DNA from 2 places in the Geobacillus sp. LEMMY01 genome. Region 1 is predicted to be linked to the other one. Evidence: a T-box and tRNA genes for the amino acid it is inferred to sense, from the RefSeq annotation. Region 1 holds a T-box; the other holds one or more tRNA genes.
The links. A T-box is a leader RNA that pairs with one kind of tRNA and senses whether it is charged. The one in region 1 lies ahead of ileS (isoleucine--tRNA ligase), so its partner is inferred to be a tRNA-Ile.

Region 1 (6,641 bases):
ATGCGCACGTCCGCTTGATAGTCGACCGAAGCGACCCAAAGGCGCAAAATGTCGGCGCCGAACTGTTCCATCACTTTCGCCGGCACGACGACGTTGCCGAGCGACTTGCTCATTTTCCGCCCTTCGCCGTCCAAGACAAAGCCGTGGCTCAACACGCCTTTATACGGCGCTTTGCCGGTGACGGCAACGGCGGTGGACAGCGATGAGTTGAACCAGCCGCGATATTGGTCGGACCCTTCCAAGTACAAATCAGCCGGACGCACGAGATCGTCGCGTTCGACCAACACGGCTTGGTGCGACGAACCGGAGTCAAACCAAACGTCCATAATGTCCGTTTCTTTCGTAAAGATGCCGTTCGGGCTCGACGGATGGGTGAATCCTTCCGGCAGCAAGTCTTTCGCCTCGCGCTCAAACCAGACGTTCGACCCGTATTGGCGGAACAAGTTTGACACATGCTCGATCGTCTCATCGGTGATGATCGGTTCGCCGTTTTCGCCGTAAAAGACCGGAATCGGCACGCCCCAGGCGCGCTGTCGGGAAATGCACCAGTCGCCGCGGTCGCGCACCATGTTATGGATGCGGATTTCCCCCCACTCCGGAATCCATTTCGTTTCTTTGATGGCATCAAGCAACTGGCCGCGGATTTTATCGATCGACGCAAACCATTGCGTCGTCGCCCGGAAAATCGTCGGCTGCTTTGTCCGCCAGTCGTGCGGATACGAGTGGGTGATAAATCCGAGTTTCAACAAGGCGCCCACTTCCTCAAGCTTCTGTGTAATCGCCTTGTTGGCGTCTTCGTAAAACATCCCCTCAAATCCAGGCGCTTCGCTTGTCATATAGCCGCGTTCATCAACTGGGCAAAGGACCGGAAGCCCGTATTTTTGCCCGACGAGAAAGTCGTCTTCCCCGTGGCCCGGCGCCGTATGGACGCAGCCGGTGCCGGCATCGGTCGTGACGTGTTCGCCGCAGACGACAAGCGAGTCGCGCTCATAAAACGGATGTTTCGCCACCACATACTCGAGCGCTGTTCCTTTGATCGTTTTCACAATCGACCATGCGTCCCAGCCGACTTCGTTCGCCACCGACTCGACAAGGGCAGCGGCGACGACGTATTTTTGCCCGTTTGTTTCCACGACATGGTAGTCCAACTCCGGATGGACGGCGATCGCCAAATTCGCCGGAATCGTCCACGGCGTCGTCGTCCAAATGACGATTCGCTCATCGCCCTCAAGCACGCCTTTGCCGTCTTTCACCGGGAAGGCGACATAAATCGACGGCGAACGCTTGTCTTTATATTCGATTTCCGCTTCGGCGAGCGCCGATTCGCTTGACGGCGACCAATAGACCGGCTTCAACCCTTTGTAGATGAGCCCTTTTTTCGCCATTTCGCCAAACACTTTAATTTGCTGGGCTTCGTACTCCGGTTTGAGCGTAATGTACGGGTTGTCCCAGTCGCCGCGCACGCCGAGCCGCTTGAACTGCCGGCGTTGGTTGTCGATTTGTTCATACGCGTATTGCTCGCACAGCTTGCGGAACTCGGCGACGCTCATCGATTTGCGGTCGACGCCTTGCTTGGCAAGGGCCGTTTCGATCGGCAGGCCGTGCGTATCCCAGCCCGGCACGTACGGCGCGCAATAGCCGCTCATTGATTTGTAGCGGACGATGATATCTTTTAAAATTTTGTTCAGCGCATGCCCCATATGAATGTCGCCGTTGGCATACGGCGGGCCGTCATGCAGAACAAACAGCGGCCGTCCTTTCGTCCGCTCCTGCACTTTCCGGTAAATGTCCATTTCCTCCCATTTTTTTTGCATTTCCGGCTCCCGCTTCGGCAAATTGCCGCGCATCGGAAACTCGGTCTTCGGCATGAGCAGCGTTTCTTTGTAATCCATCTTTGCTCCCTCCTCTTCAAATAAAAAACCGTTCTCCCCCGGCAAGGGACGAGAACGGTCTCGCGGTACCACCCTTCTTGGCCATGCAAACGACGCACAGCCCACTTTTCATTCGTAACGGGAATGACGCGCCATGGCCTACTTGATGTTCGGCATGGAACTCCAGGGTGATGTTCACTCTTGCGCCGATGCCAGGCTTCCACCGCCCCTGGCTCGCTGCGACCGGTCGTACAAGAGCTACTGTCCCTTTCATCGTCGATGGCTATTTCGCTATTCATCCTGAAAAAAGCCAACCGCCTCCCACGGCGGCTGGTGCGGCGATTTTTGCCAATTATTATAACCGAAACGGCTTCGGTTCGTCAAGGCTGAGACAGCGGTTCTTTCGCCCCTTCTTCCAAATCCGGCGTCTCATACTCCATCAACTCGTCCCAATCGCGGCTGTTGATCATATCAAGCTGCGCCTCGACAAGCATGCGGAAACGGGCGCGGAACACTTTCGACTGCCGCTTCAGCTCCTCGATCTCGAGGGCGATTTTCCGCGATTTCGCCAATGCATCGCTGATGATGCGCTCGGCGTTTTTTTCCGCCTCTTTAATGATCAGCTTCGCCTCTTTTTGCGCATTCCGCTTCACTTCTTCCGCTGCTTCTTGAGCAACAAGAATCGACTTATTGAGCGTCTCTTCAATGTTCGCAAAGTAGTTCAGCTTTTCCGTCAGTTCCGCCACTTTTTCTTCCAGTTGCTTTTTTTCACGGATGAGCATTTCATAGTCTTTAATGACTTGATCGAGAAACTCGTTTACTTCGTCTTCATCATACCCGCGAAAGCCGCGGCTGAATTCCTTATTGTGAATATCTAATGGCGTCAACGGCACAACGGCCACCTCCGTCTCCATCATTCCTTTGCTTCACTTCATTCGACACGGTTTGCCGATTTCCTGCCGTCATTTGCTTATTTTTGTCGGCCGATCCGGACGAGCCAGCGCTCTTTTTTCGTCGGCCCTTCCACCGAAAACAGCTTGCAGCGGCCAAAGCCCCGCGCCGACAGCACATCACCCGGTCCACAGAGAAAATCAGGCTTGTCCACCACCTTCCAGTTGACTTTGACAAGCCCGCTTTCAACAAGCGCACGCGCTTTCTCGCGCGCAAGGCGAAACGCCTGAGCGAGCACAGCATCGAGCCTTAGAGAAGAAACCGTGACCGTTCCTTCCTCCCACGTTTCGGCAAGCGGCATGGCAGCCGACAACGGAAGCGGCTCAAGCGCAACCGGAGCTTTGCCGATCATTTCGACATGCAGGCGGACGTAGTCGGCGACTTCAGCGGCGGCGAAAAATTGAATCTCTTCATCTTGAACGAGAATATCGCCAAACTTGCCGCGCCGCAAGCCAAGCGACATCAGCGCCCCCAACACGTCGCGATGTTCAAGGGAAACGAATTTCGCCGGATAGCGGACGGCAAACAGTACAATGCCATAATCCTCTTCCTCAGGGTCGATATACGGCGGGGCGAGAAACACCCGCTTCCGCTCGACAAACGGGGCGCCGCCGAAAAAGAACGCGCGCACATCTTCCGCGCCGCCGACGATGCTTTGCACGATTTGCTGCTCACGCGGATCAAGAAAATCGGTCAGCTTCGGAGCGTACTGACGGCTCACCATCTCCTTCCACTCGAGCACTTGATCAATGAACGGATGTTCCTCTTTGCGAAAATGCTGATACAGCTCCACTTGACGTCACCTTGCTTTCATGGAAGAAAGGAACCCACAACGGATTCCTCCCTGCGAGTTCCGCCCATTGGCTTCTTGCCGTCCGACCATAGCGAACGCCGCCGGCGCACAAAACGGCAGCTAAAACTGCGACGCAAGAATGTCAAACAGGGCGTGAAGCCCTCTTGTCGCAAATTCAAGAACGATAAAAGCGACGATCGGGGAGACGTCAATGACGCCAAGCGGCGGAATGACGCGCCGAAACGGCTCCAAATACGGCTCGCAAATGGCGGCAAGCATTTGTCCGAACCGCGTTTCACGCGCATTGGGAAACCACGACATTAAAATATAAATGATCAGCGCATACGAGTACACTTGAATCAATGTCGTCAAAAACGTGAGTACATAATCCAACGGCTACCACCTCTTCATCGGTCTGTCATCCTCGCCGTCGAGCGAAATCGAGCCGCTGACGTCGACGTTTTCCGGGGTGCATAAAAAAATTTTCGTGCCGACTTGCTGAATGTCGCCGCCAATGGCGTACACCGTGCCGCTTAAAAAGTCGACGATCCGCTTCGCCTGCTCATGCTGGATGCGCTGCAAGTTGACGATGACCGCGCGCCGGCTTTTCAAATGGTCGGCGATCTCCTGCGCCTCCGCATACACCCGCGGCTCAGCAAGCACGACTTTCGCCGATTTTTGCACGCTTTGCAAGCTGACGACGTTCGCCTTGCCTGCCGTCTTCGGCGGCGCCTCCTCTTCCGGCTGCGGCGCTTCATATTCTTCTTCATAGTCTTCGTAATCTTCTTCTAAAAAATAATCGCGAAATTTTTTCATCAACCCCATCCGGTTTCACCTCCTACAATGATCCGACAAGCGCGCTGCCGATGCGCACAAACGTCGCTCCTTCCTCGATGGCGATCGTGTAGTCGTTTGACATGCCCATTGACAGTTCGGTGCATGGCGCATGGGCCATTCCCAACGCCTGAACGCGTTCCTTCAGCATCCGCAATTGGCGAAAGCAAGCGCGCAATATCGCTTCGTCGTCGGTGTGCGGCGCCATCGTCATCAATCCGACGACTTCGATGCGCGAAAAGGCGCGAAGTTGTTCAATAAACGGAATCGTTTCTTCGGGGGCGAGCCCGTGTTTGGTCGCCTCTCCTGAGACGTTCACCTGCACAAAACATTTCGCCGGCCTCGCCGCCCGCTTTTCAATTTCTTTCGCGAGCGACAAGCGGTCGAGCGAATGAATGTAATCGACTTTATCAATAATGTCTTTGACTTTGCGCGACTGAAGCGTCCCAATGAAATGCCACGTCGCTTGATTTCCGATCCGTTCATGCTTTTCAATCAATTGGTCAGAGCGGTTTTCGCCGAGATCGGCAATGCCGGCGTCAAGCACCTCGAGCGCCCGCTTTGCATCCACATATTTGGTGACCGCCACGATGCGCACGCCGGCCGGATCGCGGCCGACGCGAGCGCAGGCCGCCTCGATTTCTCGGCGAATGGCCGCCAAGTTGTCGCGCACCGTCATGTCGTTTCCTCCCTTCGGCCAATGAACGCCAACATCCTTCCGGTCGTTCCGCGGTCGCGGCGGTGGGAAAAAAACAACGCTTCCTCACAGCTTGTACAGCGTTCCGACACATAAATATGGCTGTTCGGAACGCCAGCCGCGAGCAACTGAAGCCGGTTGGCTTCCTTTAAGTCGAGCGCATATTGCCCTGGGCTCGTTTCCCGCCATGGCAACGGGCTTTCCGGAGGAAGCGTCGGGCGCAAACTGTCCACGACCCGGTCGTCAACCGTATAACAGCACGGACCGATGGCAGGTCCGATGGCAACATAGATGTCGCTCGGCGCGATGTGTTCGCGCGTTTGCCAAAGCCGCACCATGTGACCAGCGATGCCGCCGGCCGTTCCCCGCCATCCGGCATGAGCAAGGCCGACTAACCCAGCAGATGGCGCCACAAAATAAATGGGCACACAATCGGCAAAACAAAGCGCGAGCAACACCTCCGCTTCGTCTGTATACAACCCGTCGACTCCCGGAACCGCTGTGGCGAAGTCTTGCGCTCCATTCCCCCGTTCGTTTTTGGTCACTTTCCGAATGTCGGCACCGTGCACTTGCTCGCAACCCACCCATCGCTCAAGCGGGAATGCAAGCCATTCCGCCAAGCGCCGGCGGTTGTTGACGACATCCGTGCGATCATCGCCGACATGCAGTCCCATATTCAGCGAGGCGAACGGCCCTTTGCTCTCCCCGCCATGTTTCGTCGTCAATCCAGCGACGGCTCCAGCAAACGGAGGCGCCCCGCAGCGGAGCCAGCCGCGGGCTTCTTGTTGAAAAATGTCCGGCATTCGCGTCAACCTCACGCTGCTTTTTGTAGTTTTTTATCACTTTTTTTCCTATTTTATCATAGTTTGTTTGTCCATGATAACCTTTATTTGCGATTTTGTCGAAACATTGCTGTCAACCCTAGGCCATCCTCTGGATTCAATCCGTATCATGAAGGCGGACTAAAATAACATCGGCTCCGATTTTGACGATGTTCTGCCATGGAATGACGACCGCCTCTTCGCGGCCGAACAGCCCGAGCATCTTTCCGGCGCCTAAAATAATGAGCGAGCGGATTTTTCCAGTATCTAAATCAATATCAATGTCCCCAATATTGCCAAGCTTTTTCCCATTGGCTACATTGACGACATCTTTCGTCTGAAATTCGGAAATTCTCATCACGATTTCTTCCCCCGCCTTTCCTCTCCCTCTTTTTCATCTATATGACGCCGAATGGGCAGTTATGTGCCAAAGAAAAAGGCTGCAACCTGCAGCCTGTCACACTTGGATGTTTTTATTCATTTGCCGGATCGCCGCTTTTTCGAGCCTAGACACTTGCGCTTGGGAAATGCCGATTTCCTCGGCCACTTCCATTTGCGTCTTTCCTTGGAAAAAACGTTTGCGGATGATCATTTTTTCCCGCTCATTCAACCGCCGAAGCCCTTCCTTCAGGGCGATTTCTTCGATCCATTGGCTGTCGCGGTTGCGCTCATCA
Region 2 (6,563 bases), on a different contig from region 1:
CTTAAAGAAACACTTAGAGCGTTATCAAATGAGATGAATTTCTTACCGTCGCGGGGTGGAGCAGTCCGGTAGCTCGTCGGGCTCATAACCCGAAGGTCGCAGGTTCAAATCCTGCCCCCGCAACCAATATGGTCCCGTAGTGTAGTGGTTAACATGCCTGCCTGTCACGCAGGAGATCGCGGGTTCGAGTCCCGTCGGGACCGCCATTCTTCCAAAATTGTGAAAGATGAAAAAATATGGCTCGGTAGCTCAGTCGGTAGAGACGAGCATCCGCATCGTCGAATCTGCTGCGAGTTGTCCCGACGCATCTGGCTTCTTCGAATGGGCTAGTAGAGGAAGGGACACAAAAGTCATCAACGAACAAGGGAAAAATAAGATATGGCTCGGTAGCTCAGTCGGTAGAGCAAAGGACTGAAAATCCTTGTGTCGGCGGTTCGATTCCGTCCCGAGCCACCATTCATTTTATGTGGAAATGTTTAAATTATGCCGGCTTAGCTCAATTGGTAGAGCAACTGACTTGTAATCAGTAGGTTGCGGGTTCAAGTCCTGCAGCCGGCATTCTTATTCCTTAATAACCCCTTAAGTCATTAAGCCGGCAACCGTGAGCCATTAGCTCAGTAACGAGCGCTACATCTTCGAGTTCGCTGCGAGTTGCCTCGACGCACCTAGCTTCTTTGAATAGGCTGGGAGAGGAAGAGGCAGGTAGAGATAGGTAGTACCTAGAGTGTTATCCAAACTATGAGCCATTAGCTCAGTAACGAGCGTTACATCGTCGAATAGGCATCGAGTTGCCCCGACGCATCTGGCTTCCTTGAACAGGCTGGCAGAGGAAGGGGCAGGTAGAGCTAGATAATACTTGGAGTGTTATCCTAACTATGAGCCATTAGTTCAGTTAGGTAGAGCAACGAGCAAAGCATCTTCGGATTTGCTTCGAGTTGTCCCGACGCATTCGGCTTCTTTGAATCAGCTGGTAGAGGAAGGGACATCGTTGTCTCGGAGTGTTATCTAACCCATGAGCCATTAGCTCAGTAGGTAGAGCATCTGACTTTTAATCAGAGGGTCGGAGGTTCGAGTCCTCCATGGCTCATCGTCTTGCGGAAGTAGTTCAGCGGTAGAACACCACCTTGCCAAGGTGGGGGTCGCGGGTTCGAGCCCCGTCTTCCGCTCCACTTCCGCCGGGGTGGCGGAATTGGCAGACGCACAGGACTTAAAATCCTGGGGTAGGTAACTACCGTGCCGGTTCGAGTCCGGCCCTCGGCACTTGTGCGCTCGTAGCTCAATTGGATAGAGCATCTGACTACGGATCAGAAGGTTAGGGGTTCGAATCCTCTCGAGCGCGTTTTATCGGGAAGTAGCTCAGCTTGGTAGAGCACACGGTTCGGGTCCGTGAGGTCGCAGGTTCAAATCCTGTCTTCCCGATTTATCATGGGGCCTTAGCTCAGCTGGGAGAGCGCCTGCTTTGCAAGCAGGAGGTCATCGGTTCGATCCCGATAGGCTCCACCTTTTGACTTAAATTTGGCGGTGTAGCTCAGCTGGCTAGAGCGTACGGTTCATACCCGTGAGGTCGGGGGTTCGATCCCCTCCACCGCCACCATTATCGGACCTTTAGCTCAGCTGGTTAGAGCAGACGGCTCATAACCGTCCGGTCGTAGGTTCGAGTCCTACAAGGTCCACCATTATTATTGTTGCTTTTTTGGAGGAGTACCCAAGTGGTTGAAGGGGTCGGTCTTGAAAACCGAGAGGCGCCGCAAGGCGCGCGGGGGTTCGAATCCCTCCTCCTCCGCCATGCACTTTAAAATCATGCCGGCTTAGCTCAATTGGTAGAGCAACTGACTTGTAATCAGTAGGTTGCGGGTTCAAGTCCTGCAGCCGGCATCAGACCGAGGCGACTATGGCGAAGTGGTTAACGCACCAGATTGTGGCTCTGGCATGCGTGGGTTCGATTCCCACTAGTCGCCCTTTTTTCTATATTTGCGGGTGTAGTTTAGTGGTAAAACCTCAGCCACGAGCATCTGCATCATCGAATCCGCTTCGAGTTGCCCCGACGCATCTGGCTTCTGTGAATCGGCTGGTAGAGGAAGGGGCATGGAAGTAGCGTGGCGGATGTTCAACTAAATGATATGCGGGTGTAGTTTAGTGGTAAAACCTCAGCCTTCCAAGCTGATGTCGTGGGTTCGATTCCCATCACCCGCTTTTTATGGGCCTATAGCTCAGCTGGTTAGAGCGCACGCCTGATAAGCGTGAGGTCGGTGGTTCAAGTCCACTTAGGCCCATTATTTACTATTGCATGTTTTTCAACCATTCGCTATAATATTGGGCGAACAATGATACTCCATATGTTTATGTATATTGTTCCGCAATAGCTCAGCGGTAGAGCAACCGGCTGTTAACCGGTAGGTCGTAGGTTCGAATCCTACTTGCGGAGCCATGTTACGGAGAAGTACCCAAGTGGCTGAAGGGGACGGTTTGCTAAACCGTTAGGTCGCAGTTTTGCGGCGCGCGGGTTCAAATCCCGCCTTCTCCGCCATAATGGCCCGTTGGTCAAGTGGTTAAGACACCGCCCTTTCACGGCGGTAACACGGGTTCGAATCCCGTACGGGTCACTGGTTGCTGGCACCAGAGATTCTGGTGCCCTTTTATACAATTTCTTTTGTCGATTTTTGCGTTTTTTCTTGCGATGCGTGCGGAAGTCTGTTATAATGTCTCTCGTTAGTTTTAAAATTACGTTATGATTGTTGGGGACAACGCAGTGTTTCGTTTCGTTAAAGAACGAGGCATTGCGTTTTTTTATTTATCACCCTAAACCGAGAAGACCCCCACTTCCACGCGTGAGCGTAGGTGGGAGAGTGTTCAAGTAGGGAGGGAGTCCCCCGTTTCCAACGGCAGGAAAGTGGGGGAGAAGATCAAACGAGCAATTGGGCGTCGGCTTCGCCGCCATGAATTTGCACAAACATCGTTTGAATGGCTTGAAGCTGGCGCTTGGCGGTTTCTTCTGGCGTTGATGGGAGAAAGTAAACGATTTGCAAAGCGTTTTTCGTTTCTCTCGTCACGGCGGTCCGCTCCGAATCGACGATCGGACTGCCAAACGGCCCTCGTTCATCTTTGCTGACGAGTTTGTTGGCAAAGTTGACTGTGCGGCCGTTTAGTGCCACGTATTCGTCTTGCTCCGTGCCGATAGTGAGAGTGACTATTCCGTCAATGCGGTCGAAATCATAGATGCCGAGCGGGATTTTGTAGTACAGTGAAAAAAAGTTGTTGACGTCCGCTGCCGAATGGATGGATGGGATGAAATGTTTTTTCTGAATGCGTCGGTATAGACTCTCGCTTGACGGTCGATAGCGGCCTGGGTCTGTGCCGATTTGTTTGAACGCACGACGCCATTCCATTAGTTCGGGAATGTCAGCGATCGCTTTTTCCTGCAGCTCGATGTAAAGAGATTCTTGAAACAGTTCCAATCGGCCTCTCAACATTTGCGGTGAATCGCTGACCTCAATATGATGATAGCGGATGACGCCGAATTTACCAGAAGGAAGGCGTTGCTTTAGTTGTTCTGATATCATGCATTTCATCTTGATCACCTCGGATTTCATTTTACCATATATGACGAAAGGAGGGAAAACGATGGATGTTATGGCATTAAAGCGGGAAGTCATTGAGTACAGTCGGTCAATCGGCATTGATAAAATCGGATTTGCGAGCGCTGATCCGTTTGTTGAATTAAAGGAGCGGCTGCGCCGCCAGCAGGAGCTCGGCTATCAGTCCGGTTTTGAGGAACCAGATATTGAGAAACGGACGAATCCTTCATTGCTTCTTCCGGAAGCAAAATCGATCATTGCCATTGCTCTTGCCTATCCGTCCAAAATAAAAAATGCGCCGCGGGGGACAAAGACGGAACGGCGCGGCGTTTTTTGCCGCGCTTCATGGGGAAAGGACTACCACGATGTGTTGCGGGAACGTTTGCAGCAGCTCGAGGAGTTTTTGCTGGCCAAAGTGCCCCATGCCCGCGTTCGCTCGATGGTGGATACCGGAGAGCTCGCCGACCGGGCGGTGGCGGAACGGGCAGGGATCGGTTGGAGCGGCAAGAACTGCTCTATTATTACACCGGAGTTTGGATCGTATGTGTATTTGGGAGAAATGATTACGAATATTCCATTTCCCCCTGATGAACCGGTTGAAAACCGATGCGGCACGTGCACGAAATGCATTGATGCCTGCCCGACCGGGGCGCTTGTGCAAGCGGGTCAGCTGAACGCGCAGCGGTGCCTTTCGTTTTTAACGCAAACGAAAGGCTTTTTGGCCGACGAGTTTCGGGAGAAAATCGGGAACCGGCTGTACGGCTGCGATACATGCCAGCAAGTCTGCCCAGAAAATAAGGGGAAAGACTTTCATTTGCATCCAGAATTCGAGCCGGATCCGGAAGCGGTAAAGCCGAAGCTCATCCCGCTGCTTCAGATGAGCAACCGTGAATTTAAAGAAACATTTGGGGCCATGGCGGGTTCATGGCGTGGGAAAAAGCCGATTCAGCGCAACGCCATTCTGGCGCTCGCCCATTACAAAGACCAAACCGCGGTGCCGCACTTACTGCGTTTGTTGAAAGAGGATAGCCGTCCCGTCATCCGCGGGACGGCGGCGTGGGCGCTTGGGAAAATCGGGGATCCAAGCGCTAAGCCTTATTTGGAGGCCGCGCGGCAAACGGAGGCGGATGCCGATGTGATCGCTGAGATTGAAAAAGGACTGAAACTGTTGGCTGAGGCAAAGGAATAGGGAAAAAAACGCAGCTTCCCCACATAAGGTAGTAATAAAAACGAAAGTGGTGGAAAGCAGCATGAAAAAACAGTTGCGCGCGTGGTTGGATGAGCGAGCCCGCTCGTTTGTGTCGGAAAGCAATATCCGAAGCGAAGAGGCGGCAAGAAAGCAACGGCTTTGCCAAAAGCGCGGTGCGGAGATCGTCCGTTGCACGATCCGGGGACAAATTGTCGGCAGGCAGACCATCGAGCGGGAAGCGAAAGTTATGTATATTGCCCACCATCAATTTTTAATTAAGCAAAGGGGTTCACTATATATAGAAGAACAGGTTGAGGAGCGATGCGCCTGTTTTGTTCGCGGTGAGCTTGTAGCTGATGAACCGATCAACCGGTTGGGGGGGTATATGGAGGCGCCGCGCGTCGAACGAGAGCAATGGACGGGGGAGCGTCTTTCTTACCAGTATGACCGCGCCCGGGCGGTGCGGTATGCGGAAACGTGGTGGAATCGGCATAACCCGGTGTTTCCGTCGTTTCCGGTGGATTGCACGAATTTTGTCTCTCAATGCTTGTATGCAGGCGGGGCGCCGATGACGGGCTATCCGAACCGGGCGAGGGGATGGTGGTGTCAAAACGGAAGTTGGAGTTACAGCTGGGCTGTGGCCCATGCTTTTCGTTGGTATTTGAGCGGGTCGCGCATCGGCTTGCAGGCGGTGGAAGTGGCGGAGCCGGAGCAATTGATGGCAGGTGATGTCATCTGTTATGATTTTCAAGGGGACGGACGCTTCGACCACTCAACGATTGTGGTGGCGAAAGATCAGAACGGGATGCCGCTTGTGAACGCCCATACGACAAACAGCCGAATGCGCTATTGGTCGTATGAAGATTCAAGCGCCTATACGCCGAACATTCGCTATAAGTTTTTTCACATCATCGATCGCAAATAAACGTTGTTGAGGTGAAGGAAATGCCGCTTCATGTAGTGCTATACCAACCAGAAATTCCAGCCAATACCGGAAATATCGCCCGTACGTGCGCGGCAACCGACACGGCCCTCCATTTGATCCGCCCGCTCGGTTTTTCTACGGATGATAAAATGTTAAAGCGCGCCGGGCTTGATTATTGGCCGTATGTCAATATTTCGTATTATGACTCGCTTGACGAACTATTCGCCCGCTTTCCGGAAGGGGAGTTTTATTTCATTACGAAATTCGGGCGCCGGTATTATGATTCGTTTGATTTCAGCGATACAGAAAAACATATTTTCTTTGTGTTCGGCCGTGAAACAACCGGATTGCCGAAGGAGCTGCTTGAGGCCAATATGGATCGTTGCCTGCGCATCCCGATGAATGACAAAGTGCGCTCGTTAAACTTGTCGAACACGGCGGCCATTTTAGTGTACGAAGCGTTGCGCCAACAACGGTTTTATGGGTTGTCATAAACAAAAAAACGACCTTCGCACTGGAGGTCGTTTTTTTGGTCTTATTGTCTGACGCCTGGTTTGTCTTCATAGCCAGCGGTGAAAATGGCCGTCAAAAACGCAATGATAACCCCTAGCACAAGCAAAGTGCGCATCGTTTGTTCCTCCTTCATATGAAAGTGGCAGGCGTTTCCCCCTTTATTATAGCGAATATGGCCAAGCATGTGAATGACTGCAGCTGGTTGTTAGGAGACAAAATTTTTTTTGCGGCGAATGATACGGGACATCCTCGCATAAATTGTAATAATCTTGCTGTTAGACATCCAAGGGTGAGGAGGTCCTTTATGGATATTTTGCAAAAAATCGCCCGGTATCGGGAAGAAGAAGAAAAGTTGAAATGG

Region 2: it encodes a tRNA-Ile, which carries the amino acid that the T-box ahead of ileS (isoleucine--tRNA ligase) is inferred to sense. The anticodon was not compared.

What each region holds. Positions count from the first base shown of each region.
Region 1 covers NZ_MVKA01000002.1:123,857-130,497, forward strand. The annotation lists gene ileS (isoleucine--tRNA ligase) at 1-1,892, opposite strand, end outside; T-box leader at 1,934-2,154, opposite strand; gene B1A75_RS02230 (DivIVA domain-containing protein) at 2,252-2,764, opposite strand; gene B1A75_RS02235 (YlmH family RNA-binding protein) at 2,842-3,615, opposite strand; gene B1A75_RS02240 (YggT family protein) at 3,736-4,008, opposite strand; gene B1A75_RS02245 (cell division protein SepF) at 4,012-4,440, opposite strand; gene B1A75_RS02250 (YggS family pyridoxal phosphate-dependent enzyme) at 4,454-5,128, opposite strand; gene pgeF (peptidoglycan editing factor PgeF) at 5,125-5,949, opposite strand; gene B1A75_RS02260 (YlmC/YmxH family sporulation protein) at 6,086-6,328, opposite strand; gene sigG (RNA polymerase sporulation sigma factor SigG) at 6,425-6,641, opposite strand, start outside.
Region 2 covers NZ_MVKA01000037.1:27,133-33,695, reverse strand. The annotation lists tRNA gene B1A75_RS16085 (tRNA-Met) at 50-126, shown strand; tRNA gene B1A75_RS16080 (tRNA-Asp) at 131-206, shown strand; tRNA gene B1A75_RS16075 (tRNA-Phe) at 381-456, shown strand; tRNA gene B1A75_RS16070 (tRNA-Thr) at 486-558, shown strand; tRNA gene B1A75_RS16065 (tRNA-Lys) at 1,015-1,087, shown strand; tRNA gene B1A75_RS16060 (tRNA-Gly) at 1,095-1,169, shown strand; tRNA gene B1A75_RS16055 (tRNA-Leu) at 1,175-1,260, shown strand; tRNA gene B1A75_RS16050 (tRNA-Arg) at 1,266-1,339, shown strand; tRNA gene B1A75_RS16045 (tRNA-Pro) at 1,346-1,419, shown strand; tRNA gene B1A75_RS16040 (tRNA-Ala) at 1,428-1,500, shown strand; tRNA gene B1A75_RS16035 (tRNA-Met) at 1,518-1,594, shown strand; tRNA gene B1A75_RS16030 (tRNA-Ile) at 1,600-1,676, shown strand; tRNA gene B1A75_RS16025 (tRNA-Ser) at 1,696-1,786, shown strand; tRNA gene B1A75_RS16020 (tRNA-Thr) at 1,803-1,875, shown strand; tRNA gene B1A75_RS16015 (tRNA-His) at 1,886-1,958, shown strand; tRNA gene B1A75_RS16010 (tRNA-Gly) at 2,123-2,193, shown strand; tRNA gene B1A75_RS16005 (tRNA-Ile) at 2,200-2,273, shown strand; tRNA gene B1A75_RS16000 (tRNA-Asn) at 2,354-2,428, shown strand; tRNA gene B1A75_RS15995 (tRNA-Ser) at 2,435-2,527, shown strand; tRNA gene B1A75_RS15990 (tRNA-Glu) at 2,532-2,603, shown strand; gene B1A75_RS15985 (B3/B4 domain-containing protein) at 2,904-3,569, opposite strand; gene queG (tRNA epoxyqueuosine(34) reductase QueG) at 3,622-4,764, shown strand; gene B1A75_RS15975 (amidase domain-containing protein) at 4,826-5,689, shown strand; gene trmL (tRNA (uridine(34)/cytosine(34)/5-carboxymethylaminomethyluridine(34)-2'-O)-methyltransferase TrmL) at 5,710-6,183, shown strand; gene B1A75_RS15965 (PrkA family serine protein kinase) at 6,507-6,563, shown strand, end outside.